2 regions of the Microbacterium endophyticum genome follow, and region 1 is predicted to be linked to the other one. Evidence: predicted binding sites of a transcription regulator. Region 1 holds the regulator's gene; the other holds the start of a gene.
The links. The regulator HspR, encoded in region 1, represses chaperone genes until heat shock. The targets are predictions, from matches to a motif close to AAGTTGAGTCNNNNNGACTCAACTT.
Positions count from the first base shown of each region.

Region 1 (9,403 bases):
CAGCTGGTTGGTGGGTCGTTCTCGTCCTCACCCTGACGGGCGCAGCAGTCGGTCTCGTCGTGTGGCTGGTCCCGGGCCACGGCGGAACCGACTCGGCAACGACCGAGCTTGTCGCGCCCACCCTGCCGGTGTCAGCGCTGCCGAGCGTCGCACTCGTGGTTGTGCTTGCCCTCGCTGGCGGCGTAAGCCTTGGACCTGAAAGCCCCATCATCGCCATCAATACCGCGATCGCTGTCGCGGTCGTCGCACGACTGTGGCGGGCGGTTCCCACGGAGCTCGTTGTTGTCCTCGCGGCCGCCGGCACAATCGGGGCACTGTTTGGCACGCCGGTCGCTGCCGCACTCGTCTTCACTGGGATTCTTGCCGCGACGAAGGCGCCGGGCTCGCTGTGGGACAAGCTGTTTTTGCCGCTTGTCGCCGCGGGAGTGGGAAGCGTAGTGGCGTCTATGGTCGGTGGCGGAATCTCCATGACGGCCGGAATTCCCGCTTACCGGCCCGAAAACCCTGCCCTCGAAGCTCTCTGGGGTGTTGGCGTTGCTTGTGCGGCCGCGGCCCTCGCGCTCGTGGGTGTAGCTGTCTTTCCTCACCTGCATCGCCTGTTTCGACGGCTGGGAAACCCGGTCATCTATACGACGCTCGGCGGACTCATCTTGGGACTGCTCGGGCTTGTGGGCGGGCCCCTCACACTGTTCAAAGGGCTCGAACAGTCGGCAGAATTGCTGACGAACCCGGATGCCTACAGCCCAGCGCAGCTCGCAGTGATCACCGTCGTCAAACTCGCAGCGCTTGTCGTCGCTGCAGCTGCAGGTTTTCGCGGCGGAAGAATTTTTCCCGCTGTCTTCATCGGTGTTGCGCTCGGGACGCTCGCCCATGCCCTCATTCCGTCGCTCCCGCTCGGCCTTGCTGTCGCCTGCGGTGTGCTGGGACTCACGCTTGCAGTTTCACGGGATGGCTGGATCGCACTGTTCATCGCGGTCGCAATCTCTGGTGACATCACGCTGCTGCCCGTGATGTGCGTTGTGATCTTGCCAACGTGGCTCATCGTGCGTGTTGCCCCGGAAATGATCGTGCATCCTAAAAAGTCCGAAGCTTCGGGCACGCTTCCCGCAAGCGCCTAACTCTCAGGCGCAGTTGCGTCTTCGGGCGCAATGGCGTCGGGTTCGGTTGCGGCGTGCTCGAACTGCGACTGGTACAACCGCCAGTACGCGCCTTTTTTCGCGATGAGGTCGTTGTGACTGCCTTTTTCAACGATGTCACCATGCTCCATCACAAGGATGAGGTCAGCGTCACGAATCGTCGATAGTCGGTGAGCAACGACAAACGAAGTACGGCCTTCCCGAAGCGCTGCCATCGCGTGCTGCAGAAGCAACTCGGTACGGGTGTCGACCGAGGACGTCGCCTCATCCAAGATGAGCACAGCAGGCTGAGCCACGAACGCACGAGCGATGGTGATGAGCTGCTTCTCACCCGCTGAGACGTTCGCCGCGTCTTCGTCAAGCACAGTGTCGTAGCCCTCGGGCAACGAGTGCACGAACCGGTCGACGCGAGTCGCGTTCGCCGCGTCGGTTATCTCTTCGTCGGTGGCAGATTCACGGCCGTATCGAATGTTGTCACGGATCGTGCCGGCGAAAAGCCACGGATCCTGCAGCACCATTCCGGTGCGCGATCGCACGTCGTCTCGCGACAACTCGGCGATGTCTTGACCGTCAAGCAGAATGCGTCCGCCATCGAGTTCGTAGAACCGCATGATGAGGTTGACGAGAGTGGTCTTTCCCGCACCAGTCGGCCCCACAATTGCGACAGTTTGACCCGGCTCCACGCGGAACGAGAGGTCGGAAATAAGCGGCTTGTCAGGAGAATACGAGAACTGCACGTTTTCGAATTCGATGACGCCAGGCCCACGAACGAGCGCCGGAGCGTCATCAGCATCCGGGTCCTGTTCGTCGGCGTCCAACAATTCGAAGACACGCTCAGCGGATGCTGTTCCCGACTGGATAACGGCTGCCATCCCGCCGAGCTCGGAGAGCGGCTGGGTGAACTGCTGGGAGTACTGGATGAAAGCCTGCACATCACCGAGACGGAGATTTCCACTGGCCACCATGAGACCGCCAAGAACGGCGATGCCGACGTAGGTGAGGTTTCCGATGAACATCATGCCGGGCATGATGATCCCCGACAGAAACTGTGCCTTGAACGCAGCCTGGTAGAGGTCTTCGTTTTCTTCCTGGAACTTCTCGCGTGAGTCGTGCTCGCGCCCGAACACCTTGACGAGCGCGTGTCCCGAGAACGACTCCTCGACGCGGGCGTTGAGACGACCCACTTTTTTCCACTGGACGCCGAATGCCTTCTGCGAGCGCGGGCCGATGACACCGAATATGACCGCCATCAAAGGCAACGACACCAGCGCAACAATCGCGAGTTGCCATGAGATCGAGAACATCATGATGAGCACGCCGAAGACAGTGAGTACCGACGTCACGACCGTCGACAGCGACTGCTGCATGGTCTGCGTGATGTTGTCGATGTCATTGGTGACGCGCGAAATCAACTCGCCGCGCTGTACTCGATCAAAATACGCCAGCGGCAATCGGTTGAGCTTTGCTTCAACCGATTCACGCAAGCGCCACATCGTGCGCACCATGATGATGTTGATGACAAACCCTTGGACCCAACTGAGGATTGATGATCCGACATAAATAGCGAGTGCGGCGACGATGACCACGCGCAGCCGATCGAAATCGACGCCGGCGCCAACGACGAAGTCATTCATCGCCGCCACGACGTTAGCCATGTCTCCCTGGCCCGCCGCCTGTAGTGCTGCGACGACCTCTGCCTGACTGGTGCCCGCGGGGAACTGTGCCCCGAGCGTCGCCGAGGTGACGCCCTCAAAGATGATGTTGGTTGCCTCACCGAGCACCCGGGGAGCAATGACCGCGAGCACGACGCCTAAAGCTCCCAGGAACGAAACGAAAATGAACGCGCCGGCGTAGGGCCCCAGGAGACCGACGAGTCGAGCAAAGCTGGCGCCGAAGTTTGCAGCCTTGCCGGGCTTTACGCTGTCCCAATCCCCGGATGTCTGGCGAGCCTGTTCGGCAAGCTCGAGTTCGAGTCGTTCTTCTTCCGTCCGCATGTCGGGTGAACTCATGCTTCGACTCCCAACTGCGATTCGACGATTTCTCGGTACGTCGTGTTGGTTGCGAGCAACTGCTCGTGAGTACCGACCCCGACCATGCGGCCCGCATCAAGAACCACGATGCGGTCTGCATCGGTGATCGTCGATACCCGCTGGGCGACGACAATTTTGGTGACGTCGGGGAGTTCACGCCACAGCGCCTGCCGCAGCCGTGCGTCGGTCGTGAGGTCGAGCGCCGAAAACGAGTCGTCGAAAACCAGCACGTCGGGCTGGCGCACAATCGCACGCGCGATCGCCAAGCGCTGCCGTTGTCCGCCGGAGACGTTCGTGCCTCCCTGCGAGATTCGAGCGTTCAAGCCGCCTTCCATCTCGTCGACGAAGTCCCGTCCCTGTGCGATTTCGAGAGCGTGCCAGAGCTCATCGTCGGTAGCGGCTTCCCGGCCGAAGCGAAGGTTTGAGGCGACGGTGCCCGTAAAGAGGAAGGGCCGCTGGGGCACCAGTCCGATGCCTTCCCACATTCGGTCGAGGTCCGCTTGACGCACGTCGACCCCGCCCACCGATACCGCCCCTGCGGTGACGTCGAAAAGTCTGGGGATGAGCGAGACCAGCGTGGTCTTGCCAGAACCGGTAGAGCCGACAACCGCCACAGTTTCGCCTCGCGCCGCTTCGAAATCGATGCCTTGCAAGACAGGCTTCTCTGCTCCGGGATAGCTGAATGCGACGTCCGCGAACCGAATAGCCCCGGGGGTCGGAAAGTCAGATACCGGATCTTCGGGCTTCACGAGTGTCGACTCACTTGCCAGCACCTCGCTGATGCGTTCTGCCGAGACGGCAGCGCGCGGAATCATGATTGCCATGAAGCTCGCCATGAGCACGCCGGTCATGATGAGCCCGACGTACTGCATGAAGGCGAACAGCGTGCCGATTTCGACGGTGCCTTCGTTCACTTGTATTCCGCCGAACCAGATCACGCCGACAACGGTGACGTTGAGCACGAGCATCGCGAGCGGAAAGAGCAGCACGAACAGCGACCCGACCTTGCGGCCGACGACTCGAATGTCGGTGTTCGCGACACGAAAACGCTCTTCTTCGATGTCTTCGCGCACAAAAGCGCGCACAACTCGCACCCCGGTGAGCTGCTCACGAAGAACACGGTTGACGGCATCCAACTTCTTCTGAAATTTGCGGAACAACGGAACCATGCGGCTGATGATGAGTCCGGCGATCACGAGCAGGGTCGGCACAGAGACGCCGATCAACCAGCTGAGCCCCACGTCTTGCTGCAGTGCCATCACGATGCCGCCGATCGCCAACAACGGTGCGTTGATGAGCATGGTCGATGCCATCATGGCGAGCATCTGCACTTGCTGTACGTCATTTGTATTGCGCGTGATGAGCGACCCTGGCCCGAAAGTCGATACTTCTCGCTCGGAGAAACCGCTCACTTTTTCGTAGACATCTCGGCGAATGTCTCGCCCCGCGGCCATCGACGCCCGGGCGGCGAAGTAGGTCGCGATGATAGATGCCGTGATCTGCCCCAGCGAGATCGTCAGCATGATGCTGCCTGTTGACCAGATATAGGCTGTGTCGCCCTGGGCGACACCCTGATCGATGATGTTGGCGTTCAACCGCGGCAGGTAGAGGGACGCCATCGCTGCGATGAATTGGAATGCCAGCACGCCCACGAGGAGCCAGCGGTACCCCTTGAGGTAGCGATAGAGAATTTTTCCGAGCACACGCTCAGACTAGAGCGGACCGCCGACATTCGGGAGACCACGGCTCTCGCTCGGCCGAGGCAACCGGGCGTCGAGTTCGGCAGTGAGCCGCTCAACATCTGCGCGGGTCGCTGCGCGCTGCTCCTGGTGTCCACGGGTAACGCGGTCAATCACCCACGACGAGAAGGTTGCGGTGATGAGACCCACAAGCACAACACCGCCGAGCATGAGGCCGATGGCGATTGCGCGGCCTGGCACAGTGACCGGTACGAAGTCGCCGTAACCGACGGTTGTCACTGTGCAAAAAGCCCACCAAATCGCGTCGCCGAAGCTCCGGATGTTGCCCCCAGCCGCGTAGCGCTCAACCTCGAGCACTGAAAGCGCAGCAATCCAAATAAGCAGCAGCGCGGCTCCGATACCGTAGATCAGCATGCGCGCACGAAGATTCGCTCCGGCGCTTTCTTTTGCACCCTGCGGGCGAATGAAAACACTGAGCAGGCGCACCGGGCGCAGCATTGGCACGAGTACGGCAGCGAGGTCGAACAGATGCTTTCGGAACCATTCGCCCTTGGGGTGCGCAAGGCTCAGTCGCACGACGTAGTCAACGACGAACGCAACCCAGGTCGCAAAAATGACCGTCGAAGCGATGATGCGCGCAGTGCCCGTGTACTCGAGCGTGACCTGCGCCGTATAGACGACGAGAAAGACGAGGGCTGCGGCGGTCAGCGGCCACCGGGTGAGGGTCTCCCACCGTTGCATCGCTTTTTCGTTACGCGACATGAGTGGAACTCCCCGGCTGTTGGCGCTGCTACGTCTATTCTTAGCGCTCGAGCTCGCCACCGCGCGGACGCCACACCACGATCTCAGTGGCACGGCGCATGCGTGTTCCATGCCGGAGGCGCACAACAGATCCGGTGGCCCCGGCCGCGAACACGCGCGCACCGGGCCGATTCTCGAGTTCACTCGCGACGCGCTGTTCGAGCTCTCTCACCTGACGGTCGAGATTTCGCACTCGATCTTCAAGTTCGAGGATGCGGGCGATAGCCGGGAGGCTCATGCCTTCGGCAGAAAGCCTCCCGACCTCACGCAACTGCGCGATATGGCGTACCGAATATCGACGCGAGCCGCCTTTGGTGCGCGCGGGAACGACGAGACCGATGCGGTCGTATTGACGGAGCGTTTGCGGGTGCATGTTCGCAAGCTCTGCCGCCGTAGCGATGGCGAAGATAGGTGCGTCTTCATCAATCGTGTCTTCCGACATTCACTATCGCCTCCCGTCATCCCTCGTCAGCTGTGGTGGAGCTAGCCGCGCGCTTTCGACATGAGGTCGGCGCGCGGGTTTTCGTGTGGTTCTAGTTCTTGGAACTTCTCCAGTGCCGCCCGGGCGGCATCATCGAGATGCGCTGGTACTGCCACCTGCACCTCCGCGAGGAGGTCACCGGTGCCCTTCGTCGTTTGGATGCCCCGACCCTTGACCCGAAGCACTCGCGCCGACGGGGTTCCGGGAGCGACCCGCAACTTGACGGGATCACCACCGAGTGTGGGCACCTCAATCGTGGCACCCAGCGCTGCCTCTGTGAAGGTCACCGGCACCACAACGCGAAGGTTGAGACCTTCGCGCGTGAAGACTGGATGCTGTCGCACCGATACCTGCACGACGACGTCGCCGCTCTCACCACCGTCTGGAGAGGGACGTCCCCGTCCGCGCAGTCGAATCTTCTGCCCATCCGAGACACCGGCGGGAATCTTCACTTTGAACGGTTTGCCGTCTTCCGACTGCAAACTGATCGTTTCGCCCTTGGCCGCGGTGATGAAGTCCAGAGTCGTCCGTGCGGTGACGTCTGCACCCCTTGTGGGGCCGCCGTAGCCGCGGAATCCGCCACTCGTCTGGCCGAAGGATCCTGAACCGAACCGCGATGACCCACCCTGATCGAACATCGTGAAGAAGTCGCCGAAGTCCTCTTGCGAGAACCCGGCAGCTCCCCCGCCTCGGCTGCCACGCGCGCCGCCGAATCCGCTGAACACGTCATCGAATCCGCCGCCGTTCGTACCTCCGGCGCTGAAACGAGCACCGGAGCCCATCGCGCGAATTTGGTCGTACTCTTCGCGTTGGGTGGGATCGTTCAGCACTGAATAGGCTTCACTGATCTCTTTGAACTTCGCCTCAGCCTTGCTATCGCCCTGATTCGAGTCGGGGTGGTACTTACGGGCGAGCTTGCGGTAGGTCTTCTTCAGATCGGCAGCGCTGACGTCTTTTGAGACGCCGAGCATCGCGTAGAAGTCCTTGTCGAACCAGTCCTGACTGGCCACAGCGTCTCCTATTCCGCCGGAACGGCGACGACGACCTTTGCCGGACGCAGTTCCACAGTGCCCAGGCGGTATCCGACCTCGACGACTTCGAGAACTGTCGTCTCTGTCGCGCCGGGTGTCGGCTGCTGAAAGATCGCCTCGTGCTGCTGCGGGTCGAAGACGTCGCCGGCAGCACCGTAGGTTTCGAGACCCATGCGCTCAGCGACGCCGCGAAGCTTGTCAGCGATAGCAGCGAATGGCGTACCCTCGACGAGATCGCCGTGCTTCGCGGCACGGTCGAGGTCATCGAGTACGGGCAGCAGGCCTTTGGCCACTGATCCCTTCGCTCGCTCGATCTCCACCTCGCGCTGGTCTTCGGTGCGGCGACGGTAGTTGGCGTACTCGGCCTGAACTCGCTTGAGGTCAGTTAAGAGGTCGGGCTCGTCGGCGACAGCTTCTGCACCTTCGGCGGCAGCCTCTGCGCTTTGAGCAGCACCCAGAATGTCGTCGACCGTCAGCTCGTCCTGCGACTCGGGGTCGGAAGCCTGTGCTTCCGACCCCTCATCGCTCGGCCGAACCTCGTCGTCGCCTTCGGGCGTTTCGTCGAAGTTCTTTTTTGCCATGGTTCTGTCTTATTTCTTTTCGTCGTCTTCGTCGATGACCTCGGCGTCGACAACATCCTCATCGGATGCCGTCTCACCGCTGTCTGCGGACTGCTCATCAGCGCTCGGGGCAGCCTGCTCTGACTGGCTCGATGCATAGATTGCTTCGCCGAGCTTCTGCTGGCTGGCGTTGAGCTTGTCGAACGCTGTCTTCACAGCGTCGTCGTCGTCTCCGGCGAGAGCTGCCTTGAGTGCGTCAACGTCGCCCTGAACCTCGGTCTTGACCTCTTCGGGCAGCTTGTCAGCGTTGTCGCTGATGAGCTTCTCGATCGAGTAAGAGAGGGTCTCGGCCTGGTTTCGGACCTCGGCGAGTTCGCGACGCTTCTTGTCTTCCGCAGCGTTCTCTTCCGCTTCGCGCACCATGCGCTCGATGTCTTCCTTGGGGAGCGACGAGCCACCCGTGATCGTCATCGACTGCTCGGTACCGGTGCCCTTGTCCTTCGCGGACACGTGCACGATGCCGTTGGCATCGATGTCGAAGGTCACCTCAACCTGCGGAATCCCGCGGGGGGCCGGGGCGATTCCGGTGAGTTCGAAGGTTCCTAGCGGCTTGTTGTCGCGAGTGAACTCACGCTCACCCTGGAAGACCTGGATGGCAACAGACGGCTGGTTGTCGTCAGCGGTCGTGAAGGTTTCGCTGCGCTTGGTGGGGATCGCAGTGTTCCGCTCGATGAGCTTGGTCATGATGCCACCCTTGGTCTCGATACCGAGGCTCAGGGGTGTCACGTCGATCAGCAGAACGTCTTTGCGCTCGCCCTTCAGCACGCCAGCCTGGAGAGCGGCGCCGACGGCGACGACCTCATCAGGGTTGACGCCCTTGTTGGCTTCTTTTCCAGCTTCCTGCTTCACCAGTTCGGCGACGGCGGGCATACGGGTCGATCCACCGACGAGGACGACGTGGTCGATGTCCGAGACCTTGATGCCAGCTTCACGGATGACGTCAGCAAAAGGCTTCTTAGTGCGGTCGAGCAGGTCCTTGGTGAGGTCCTCGAACTTGGCGCGCGTGAGGGTCTCAGAGAGCGAAACCGGACCGCTGTCCGTGAGCGAAAGGTAGGGAAGGTTGATGCTGGTCGAGCTCGAGCTCGAGAGTTCCTTCTTGGCCTGCTCAGCAGCTTCCTTGAGGCGCTGCAGCGCGATCTTGTCGCCCGAAACATCCACACCCGAGGTGGCCTTGAACTGCTTGATCAGGTAGTCAACGACGCGCTGGTCCCAGTCGTCGCCACCGAGGCGGTTGTCTCCGGCGGTGGAGCGCACCTGGATGGTGGAGAAGTCGTCGTCCTTACCCACTTCGAGCAGCGAGACGTCGAACGTACCGCCACCGAGGTCGAAGACGAGGATGAGTTCGTCTTCTTTACCTTTGTCGAGGCCGTAGGCAAGAGCCGCGGCGGTGGGCTCGTTGATGATGCGCAGAACGTTGAGTCCCGCGATCTCGCCGGCCTCTTTCGTGGCCTGGCGCTCGGCGTCGTTGAAGTACGCGGGGACGGTGATGACGGCATCCGTCACGGTGTCACCAAGGTACTGCTCGGCGTCGTGCTTGAGCTTCTGAAGGATGCGGGCCGAAACTTCCTGCGGGGTGTAACCCTTGTCATCGATCGGCTGCGTCT
Region 1 covers NZ_CP049255.1:1,323,264-1,332,666, forward strand. The annotation lists gene G6N83_RS06170 (ion channel protein) at 1-1,118, shown strand, start outside; gene G6N83_RS06175 (ABC transporter ATP-binding protein) at 1,115-3,145, opposite strand; gene G6N83_RS06180 (ABC transporter ATP-binding protein) at 3,142-4,869, opposite strand; gene G6N83_RS06185 (potassium channel family protein) at 4,879-5,628, opposite strand; gene G6N83_RS06190 (heat shock protein transcriptional repressor HspR) at 5,669-6,109, opposite strand; gene G6N83_RS06195 (DnaJ C-terminal domain-containing protein) at 6,151-7,158, opposite strand; gene G6N83_RS06200 (nucleotide exchange factor GrpE) at 7,167-7,760, opposite strand; gene dnaK (molecular chaperone DnaK) at 7,770-9,403, opposite strand, start outside.

Region 2 (9,403 bases), 1.1 Mb from region 1:
GTTCTCCCAGTTAAGAACAACAGTGACGACCGCCAGTTACGACCGCGAGGTGCTCCACAGCGCCCACGCCACCAGAACCGGCTGCAAGAAGAGTCGCCCAAATCGCGCGCGATCGCTTCCGAGCATTGGGGCGTTTCGTCCGGTGCGCCACTGGTGGACGTTTCCCGGCAAGACCGCGATGAAGAATGCTGCGATCACACCGCCGACACGGCGGCGCTCACGCGGCAGCGCGATGGCCGCAGCTCCGAGCATGATCTCAACCGCGCCGGATGTCACCACGATCGCGTCCTTATCGAGCCCGGTTACCCGCGGCGCCCAGTCGGGCACCACAATGCGGTAACCGCGACGGCCCCAGGTCAGGTGAGAAAGGCCGGCCGCGATGAGGAGGGCGGCAAGCAACCACCTGGCAGCTACGACCACACGAGTCATCAGCGATCGCGCTCGATCGCTGCGCGCGCGACGAAAGCAGCATCGTCTCGCGCGGTGTTCCCCGGCGTGATCGCGCGCAACACGACTTCGTCGACGGCGCCGCGGTAGGCGGAAAGACGCTCCCGCGCGTGTTCGCCGGGCGCGATGACAGTATCCCCGGCGCTGACACCAAGGCGGGCAAAGTTGGCGGCATACTGCGGGAAGCTGGCATAACGCGCGCTTTCTTCCTCAAGAGCGCCCGCGGCATCCGGGTCGAACGCGGTGCGGACGTACAGGATGCTGCGAGCATTCCCCCGCGACCTGGTCTCGCCAGTCTGCTCCGCTGCCGCTTCTGGTGTCAGCCAGTTCAGGAGCACACCGTCGCTCCGCTCCGCAGCCAACGCGCGCATCTTCGGGCCGAGCGCTCCCACCACGACCCGCGCTCGAGTGCCATCTTTGACGGTGTCAACGGCAGTCCTCACGTGTGCCAAAGCACCGGTGCGCATACCGCCGGTTCCGATTCCGATTATCAATCGGTCTTCTGGAAGCTCCAGCGACGACACGTCATCGACGATCTGGTCGGCGCTCCGACGATCCAAGGGAACGACACCGGTCGCCAGGTTGATGCGCTCGGTTACTGCCGCGGCGGCAGCGAGCCCCGCCAACGCATCCGCGCCCGGAGTGTCATTGATCCACAGCGCATGAAAACCTGCCTGCTCGACGAGCGCGGCAATGGCACGGATGCGGACAGTACCGATCACCGCAGCCACGCCGATTGAGACGTGACCGCGGCGATCGTTCATGATTCGAGACTACGCCGCGGCTGAAAGCACCGGCGACGACACGACGAGCGTGCCGTCCATCGCGTCGACCTGTACGACGCCCCCATCAGCGAGCGTTCCGGCAACGAACATGTCGGCCACACGATCGTCTACTTCACGCTGGATGACCCGGCGCAGCGGCCGTGCCCCGAACTCGGGTTCGTACCCGGTTTCCGCAAGCCACGCAATTGCCGCGTCGGTCACCGTAAAGCTCACATTCTGGTGCTCAAGGCGAGCAGCTGTGTCGGTGAGAAGCAGACGAACGATCTCGTGCAGTTGGTGAGAATCGAGCTTTCGGAACAGCACAATCTCATCGATTCGGTTCAAGAACTCGGGACGCATCGACTCGCGAAGCTTTCCCATCACGCGAGCGCGAAGATCCGCCTCACTGCCGAACCCGGTAGCGCCGCCACCGTCTGCAATGAAGCCGATGGCCCCGGATCGGGACGCGAGGAATTCGCTACCCAGGTTTGATGTCATGACGATGACGGTGTTTCGAAAATCGACTGTGCGGCCCTGTCCGTCGGTCAAACGCCCATCATCGAGCACCTGCAGCAGCAGATTGAAGACGTCTGGGTGAGCTTTCTCGATCTCGTCGAACAGCACAACGGAGTAGGGGTTGCGTCGTACTCGCTCGGTCAGCTGGCCCGCTTCGTCGTAACCGACGTATCCGGGAGGGGCACCGACGAGCCGAGAGACAGTGTGTCGCTCGCCGAACTCGCTCATGTCGAACCGGATGACGCGCGAGTCATCGTCGAACAGCGACGAGGCCAATGCCTTCGCAAGCTCCGTCTTTCCAACCCCAGTGGGGCCCAAAAAGAGGAACGAACCAACTGGGCGCTCTGCATCGCCCATGCCGGTGCAGTTGCGGCGGACGGCCCGCGACACCGCGGCGACTGCGTCGTCCTGCCCGATTACACGGTCGTGGAGCTCAGCCTCTAGGCTCCCGAGTCGGGTACGTTCCGATTCGGTGATGCGGTTGGCGGGGATGCCGGTCGCTCGGCTGATCACTGACGCAATCTGAGCTTCATCCACGATCGTGCTCGCGTGCTGTTCTGGCACCACCGCGCGGTCTATCTGCTCTTGCAGCGACGCCATCTCGTCTCGTACCCGAGATGCTTCCTCGTAGTGCTCGGCGGAGACTGCGGCATTCTTGTCGGCTTCGAGGCCGGCAAGCTGCGCAACAAGTGCCGACACGTCGACGGTGGGCCCGGTGCGCAGCCGTAGCCGCGCACCCGCCTGGTCGATGAGATCTATCGCCTTGTCGGGAAGCACTCGTTCGGTCAGATAGCGATCGCTGAGTTCCACAGCGGCACGAAGCGCGTCATCCGTGTACGTCACTGCGTGGTGTTCCGCGTACGCAGGTGCGACTCCGTGAAGGATTGCCACGGCATCCTCGATTGATGGCTCGCCCACCCGGACCGGCTGGAATCGACGTTCGAGAGCCGGGTCCTTTTCGATCGTGCGGTACTCAGTCAGAGTTGTCGCGCCGACCAGACGAAGTTCGCCACGAGCGAGGCGAGGCTTCAGGATGTTCCCGGCGTCCATCGCTCCGTCTCCGCCGCCGCCGGCGCCCACTACCGTGTGCACCTCATCGATGAAGACGATGACTTTGCCCTCTTGAGCGACGATCTCATCGATCGTTCCGGTCAGCCGCTCTTCGAAATCGCCCCGATAACGGGCGCCCGAAAGCATTGCGGGGAGGTCGAGCGAGATGACCCGCTTGTCGGCAAGCTGTGCTGGCACGGTACCGGCAGCGATTGCACTCGCGAGACCCTCGACGATGGCGGTCTTGCCGACGCCGGCTTCGCCCACCAATACCGGGTTGTTCTTCGTGCGACGGCTCAAGATCTCAATTGTCTGCTCGATCTCGGTGTCGCGACCGATGACCGGGTCAAGCTTTCCGGCTTCCGCGCGAGCGGTGAGGTCGGTGCCGAAACGATCGAGCATCGGCGTTGTCGAGGCGGGGCGGTTGTCTTCACGTTCCGGTGCCTCTCCCGTTGACGTCACCGTCTCACGTGCGCCCTCGGTGAGCGCTTCTGCCGTGACGCCAGCATCCGCCAGAACCTGGCCTGCCGGAGCATCTTGAGCGAGCACGAGAGCAAAGAACATGTGCTCGGGATCGATATAGGTGGAGCCTGACGAACGAGCCACCTGGAATGCATGAAACAGCAGCCGCTGCACCGAGGTCGTGACGACGGCACCATCGATGTCAGCGGCACTAGTGGGGGCAGGAAGACGCTCGTCTACGGCGCGCGCGATGCGGTCGGGGTCAACACCAATACGAGACACTGCGTCACGCGCCGGCGCTTCGGTCACTATGACGCGTAGTACGTGCAGCGCATCGAGCTCTCGCTGCCCGCGCTCGATCGCAAATCGACCGGCCGACTGCAGAATTTCCTGCGTGCGCGCGCTCAAGAAACGGCTGAGGTCGATCGATCGCGCGGCGCGCGCGCGCTCGCCTTCGAGGTAGCGCGCGAGAAAGTCGTCAAACGCGTTCGATCCGTCCGGAGTGAAGTCTTCGGGCATTGCCATGCTCCTTCAAAAACTTGATGTTATGCGTAGCAACTTTACAAACTTGCGCCGCTACGTATCAAGTTAACGAGCTGCGCTCCTGGCGTATTCCCACCACCCGCAATTGATCCTCCGACTTCGCGAGGGGTCGCAACACGCCGCATCACCCCGCGTACCCGCAGCACAAAACGGCGTGTTGCGACCCCTCGCGAATAGGATGTGGGCGATGCGAGAGTTCTTACGCGGGGCCATGCTGCTCGGGCAGGGGTTTGCATGGTGGCGCCGACGGCCGGGCGTCATGTTCTTGGGCCTCATACCCGCAGCAATCGTGGGGGCCGGGATGCTGGCAGCCCTCGTTGCGCTCGGGATTGCGCTCCCCTCGGTCACTGTCGCCATCACCCCGTTTGCCGAGGACTGGCCCGGAATCTGGGCTACTGCTCTGCGAGTCACCGTCGGCACCGCACTCGTCGGCACGACCCTCGTGCTTCTCGCCGTCTCATTCACAGCCCTCTGCCTCATGATCGGCGAGCCGTTCTACAACCGCATTTGGTTGCGCATCGAGACTGATCTCGACAACCACGCGCCAGCCGCCGATTCCGGATTCTGGCAGGGAATTCTCGATGCTCTTTCGCTCCTCGTGCGCGGAATTGGAGTATCGATCTTCGCAGGGCTACTCGGGCTTGTTCCCGCGGTCGGTGGCGTCCTCGGTGCGATCGTCGGAGTCACGCTGACCGGCTGGTTGCTCGCGGACGAGCTGAGTTCTCGAGCCCTCGCCGCTCGCGGCATCGCGCGTCGCGACCGCCGCGCGATGCTCGGCGCCCAACGTGCACGAGCCCTCGGCTTCGGTGTCGCCACCCAGGTGTGTTTTCTCGTGCCGCTCGGCGCTGTCGTCACAATGCCGGCTGCTGTGGCCGGATCCACACTGCTCGCTCGATCCCTTGTCACAGCAAACCCGCCCACAGCGGGTACCCTGGATTGAGACGTCCTCGAGGGAGATTCATGTTCATCATCTCGCTGCTGCTATTCCTGCTCGGCATGTTCGCCTTCGGCATTTCCTTTTCTGTTCCAGGACTTGAGGCGCTGATCTTTATTTCTGGCATCCTGCTGGTCTCTCTCGCGATGGCGCTGCCCATCCACCTCAGAGCGAAGTAGCACACCGCACAGGTGGCTTTCTCCTTCGATTCACTTCGCCGCTGGCCCGATATTGAGGCGCCCGAGCTTCGGGCGTGGGATGCCGCAGACACGCTGATCCTCGACGAGTCGGCGTCCGCGCGAAGTGAACTCCGCGACGGCACCCTTGTCGTTATCGAAGACACTCATGGGGCATTGACTCTTGCCGCCGCTGATGCAGGCGCCAGCGGCATCCGCACCCACCAGGACTCGCTCACCGGCGAGCGAGCACTGCACACCAACGCGAAGCGGGTCGGCCTCGAGCATGTCGCGGTCTCAAAGCCGCTCGATGCCAGCCTGGTCGCCGGAGCTCGGATAGTTCTTTTGCGACTACCCCGGTCGCTCGATGCTCTGCGTGATATCGCAGGACTCATCGCCGCACACGCAGCCCCCGGGGTTGTTGTGTACGCGGGTGGGCGCATCAAGCACATGACTCCCGCGATGAACGATGTACTCCGCGAGTATTTCGATCGCGTCGATGTGACTCACGCTCGACAGAAATCGCGCGTTCTCATCGCATGCCAGCCACACGACGGCGCCGACCCCAGGGCTTCTCTGGCTGTTCACAGCGGAATGTCTGTCTGCGCATTCGGTGGAGTATTCGCGGGCACAGCGATCGATATCGGTACTCGCTTCCTGCTGGAGTGCCTGCCAGACACCGTGCCGGGTGGCTCTTCTGCCGACCCGCTCATTGATATGGCCTGCGGCAGTGGCGTCGTCGGGGCAACCCTTGCGCTACGGCACCCCGACGCGCGCGTGTACGCATCGGATCAGTCCGCCGCGGCCGTCGCCTCCGCCACAGCGACAATCGAAGCAAACGGGATCTCGTCACGCGTTGAAGTCCAGCGTGATGACGCACTGTCACTGCGGCCGGATGCAAGCGCATCCTTCATCGCGCTCAACCCTCCGTTCCACGCTGGTGCCGCGATTCACGATTCCATCGCCCCGCGCATGTTCGAAGACGCCGCGCGGGTACTTCGTCCCGGCGGCGAATTGTGGACCGTCTGGAACACTTCGCTGGCCTACCGCTCCGCCCTCGAGCGGATCGTCGGCCCGACCCGTCAGATTGGTCGCAACACCAAGTTCACTGTGACGCGTTCGGTACGGCGCTAGGGTTCTCAGCTGCGGCAGAGTCTTCTGCGGCAGAGTCTTCTGCGGCAGAGTCTTCTGAGGCATCCGGATCGTTCCAGAGCTGTACGGTTTGCACTGTCCAAAAGACGGCAAAAAGGGCAAGCGCCAACGCCTCGCCGACAAATATCAGTGGGATGCCGGTAGCACGCGACACATCGAAGCCCCATACGTCGCACAGCACAACTGTGATCAGTAGCGCAACGCTCACGCCAATCCCGATAGCGACGGTGGCATACGCGCCCCGGTATATGAGTCCACGACGGCGAGTTCGAGCGAGGCGTCCGGCACCGAGAGCCGCAATAGTTGCAACCGCAGCGATAAGACCGAAAAAGAGGGATGCCGCTACGGCGTGAGCACCCTGCAGGAACCCCTGCGGCCAGATGATCCACCACGCGCCCATCGCAATGACGATGAGTGCCGCGATGATGAGGGCGATCCCTGAAGCGCGACTCAGTGTGCGCTGCACGATGGCAAGGGCCCAGGCTCCACCGACGGCGGCTGCCGCTGTGGCGATGAGCGCGACGGCGCTGACATCAACGCTTGCCGCAAACTCTGGCGGAACACACGACGGTGCGTCGGCACATGTTCCGCCCCATACCGCTGGGTCGATTGGCGTCGGCACGATCGCGACGATGGGGGCAAGAATCGCCATGTAATCGAGGAGCGCCTGCTCGATGCTCCTACCCGACAGCGCAACGAGCGCGAGCGTGATGGCAAAAATAGCCCCGACGAACACATCCCGCGCCGGTGAATAGTAGGCCGCACTGATGGATGTGAGTGGACCGTCAGTGACAAACACCGCGGCGAGCGTGACGCCGAGCGCAAAAACTGCCCCGACGATCGAGAGCCGAACATAGCGATACGTTCGCTGCGTTGATGTCGTCCGCATCCGCATGGTGACCCTCTCGTTTCGCCTGCCATTGCCATCATGTCGTGTTCACGAGCGACGGAGATCCACACGCCGTTACCGAACTGTGACCGTCAATTGCTTTTCTTTCGCAATCCCGAGGAGCAAGGTTCAAGTGCCGCGTCGATGACGATGCGAGTGAAGTTTTTCACGTCAATGAAGGGTGAGAAATGAAGAAAAGCACATGGGCGCTTGTGGGAGCGCTCTCAGCCACCACAGCGTTAGCGCTATCGGGTTGTTCTGGTTCAACCGACACGGCAAGTAGCGACGGTGGTGGCGGCGATGCAGCGGCTCGGGCCTGCGTCATCCTTCCGGATGCGGCATCGTCACCCCGTTGGGAGAACTTTGACCGTGCGTATCTCGAAGAGGGCCTGACATCGGCGGGTTTCGAGGTCGACATTCAAAATGCGCAGGGAGACACGAGCAAGTACTCGACCATCGCAGACCAACAGCTCACGCAGGGCTGCGGCGTCATGCTGCTCGTCGATTACAACGGCGCGGCTGAAGGGGTTGCAACCAAAGCGAAGGCTCAAGGCATCCCGGTTATCGCCTATGACCGACCATTTACCGGCGCCGACTACTACGTCTCGTTCGACAACGTGCAGGTGGGAGAGCTTGAAGGACAGACGATTGTCGATGGACTGACCGCCGCCGGTAAGGACCCGGCAACCGCCTCAGTCATCTACATGGGTGGTGACCCGACCGACGGTAACGCGGCGATGTTCCGTGAGGGCGCAGACAAAGCGATGTCGGCTGCCGGAATCACACCGGCTGCCGAGCCCAAGGGCGTGTGGGATCAGGCGAAGTCGGCAACGAACTTCGAGCAGGCCCTCACATCTCTTGGCGGAAGCGTCGATGCTGTGTGGTCGGCGAATGACACCAACGCTGCGGGAGTTATCTCCATCCTGCAGAAGAACAATCTGACGGGAGTTCCAGTTTCGGGCCAAGACGCCAACGTGGCTGGGCTCCAGAACATCCTGCTCGGGTGGCAGACAGCCACTGTCTACAAGCCGGTGGCTGACGAAGCAACGGCGGCCGTTGACGTCGTCGTGAAGCTGCTCAACGGTGAAACGGTGAGCACCGATCTCACGCTCGACGACGGCACACCGTATATCGCCGTCACACCGCAGCTTGTCGGGCCTGACGAGGTGCAGACAGTCGTCGATGCTGGCGATGCGTCGGCAGCCGAGATCTGCACCGGCGATGTTGCACCCAAGTGCGAAGAATACGGCGTGAAGTAAACCGTGGATAGAGGGCGCCGCGCCGGTCAGGTGCGGCGCCCTCTGGCACGCATTTCGGAACTGTCGCAAGGAAGCGAGCATGAGCGAATACATCATTGAACTCTCGGGAATCCGCAAGTCCTTCGGGCCCGTCACTGTCTTGAAGGGCGTCGATCTCCACATTCGTGCGGGCAAGGTCACGGCGCTCGTCGGTGACAACGGCGCCGGAAAATCCACACTGGTCAAAGGACTCGCCGGCGTACAGCCGTACGACGGCGGAAGCATCCGATTCGAAGGCCAGTCCGTCACGCTGCATTCACCGCGCGATGCCGGTCATTACGGAATCGAGGTCGTCTATCAAGACCTCGCACTCTGCGACAACCTCGACATCGTGCAGAACATGTTTCTCGGGCGTGAAGAACTTCGCGGTGGCACATTCGATGAGGGTCGAATGGAAAAGGATGCCTCCGATACGCTGCGCTCGCTTTCTGTTCGTACCGTCAAATCTGTGCGACAAAAGGTCTCGTCGTTGTCGGGTGGTCAGCGCCAAACTGTCGCGATCGCGCGCGCCGTCTTGAAGAAGGCACGCGTCGTCATTCTCGACGAGCCGACTGCGGCTCTCGGCGTGGCGCAGACCGAACAAGTACTGAACCTTGTGAGGCGGCTCGCCGAGCAGGGCGTCGCCGTGCTGCTGATTAGCCACAATCTCGCCGATGTCTTCGCTGTCGCAGACGACATCGCAGTGCTCTACCTCGGTCAGATGGTCGCCCAAATCGACGCCGATGCAACGTCGCGTGACGACATCGTGGGTTACATCACGGGCGCGAAGACGCCGGAAGGGTTCTCTGTCATGGATACCACCACGATTGCTGCGGAGGGCCTGCGGTGAGCGCGCCGAAAACTAGCGGATCCTCAAGCGGATCTTCGAGCAGCGACCTCATCGGCAGTGGACTTGAGGGCGGCGTTCGCGATCAGTTCGCCGCGTGGCTTCAGCGTCTTCGTGGCGGCGAAATGGGGGCGTTACCCGCTATCGGCGGTCTCATCGTACTCACGGCGTTGTTCACGTCACTCAGTCCGTACTTTCTCACAGCGGGCAACTTCGCCAATCTCCTGAACCAGGCCGCTTCGCTGGTCATGCTCGGAATGGCGCTCGTCTTTGTCCTGCTGTTGGGCGAAATCGATCTGTCTGCGGGCGTCACAGGTGGCGTTGCGATGGCGATCTTCGTGGTACT
Region 2 covers NZ_CP049255.1:2,434,081-2,443,483, reverse strand. The annotation lists gene G6N83_RS11400 (DoxX family protein) at 37-429, opposite strand; gene G6N83_RS11395 (LLM class flavin-dependent oxidoreductase) at 429-1,211, opposite strand; gene G6N83_RS11390 (ATP-dependent Clp protease ATP-binding subunit) at 1,221-3,758, opposite strand; gene G6N83_RS11385 (EI24 domain-containing protein) at 3,970-4,722, shown strand; gene G6N83_RS11380 (hypothetical protein) at 4,743-4,895, shown strand; gene G6N83_RS11375 (class I SAM-dependent methyltransferase) at 4,908-6,026, shown strand; gene G6N83_RS11370 (hypothetical protein) at 5,998-6,933, opposite strand; gene G6N83_RS11365 (sugar ABC transporter substrate-binding protein) at 7,122-8,192, shown strand; gene G6N83_RS11360 (ATP-binding cassette domain-containing protein) at 8,272-9,060, shown strand; gene G6N83_RS11355 (sugar ABC transporter permease) at 9,057-9,403, shown strand, end outside.
Region 2: a site for HspR is predicted at 3,805-3,829, ahead of G6N83_RS11390 (ATP-dependent Clp protease ATP-binding subunit). Genes of this name have one in related genera too.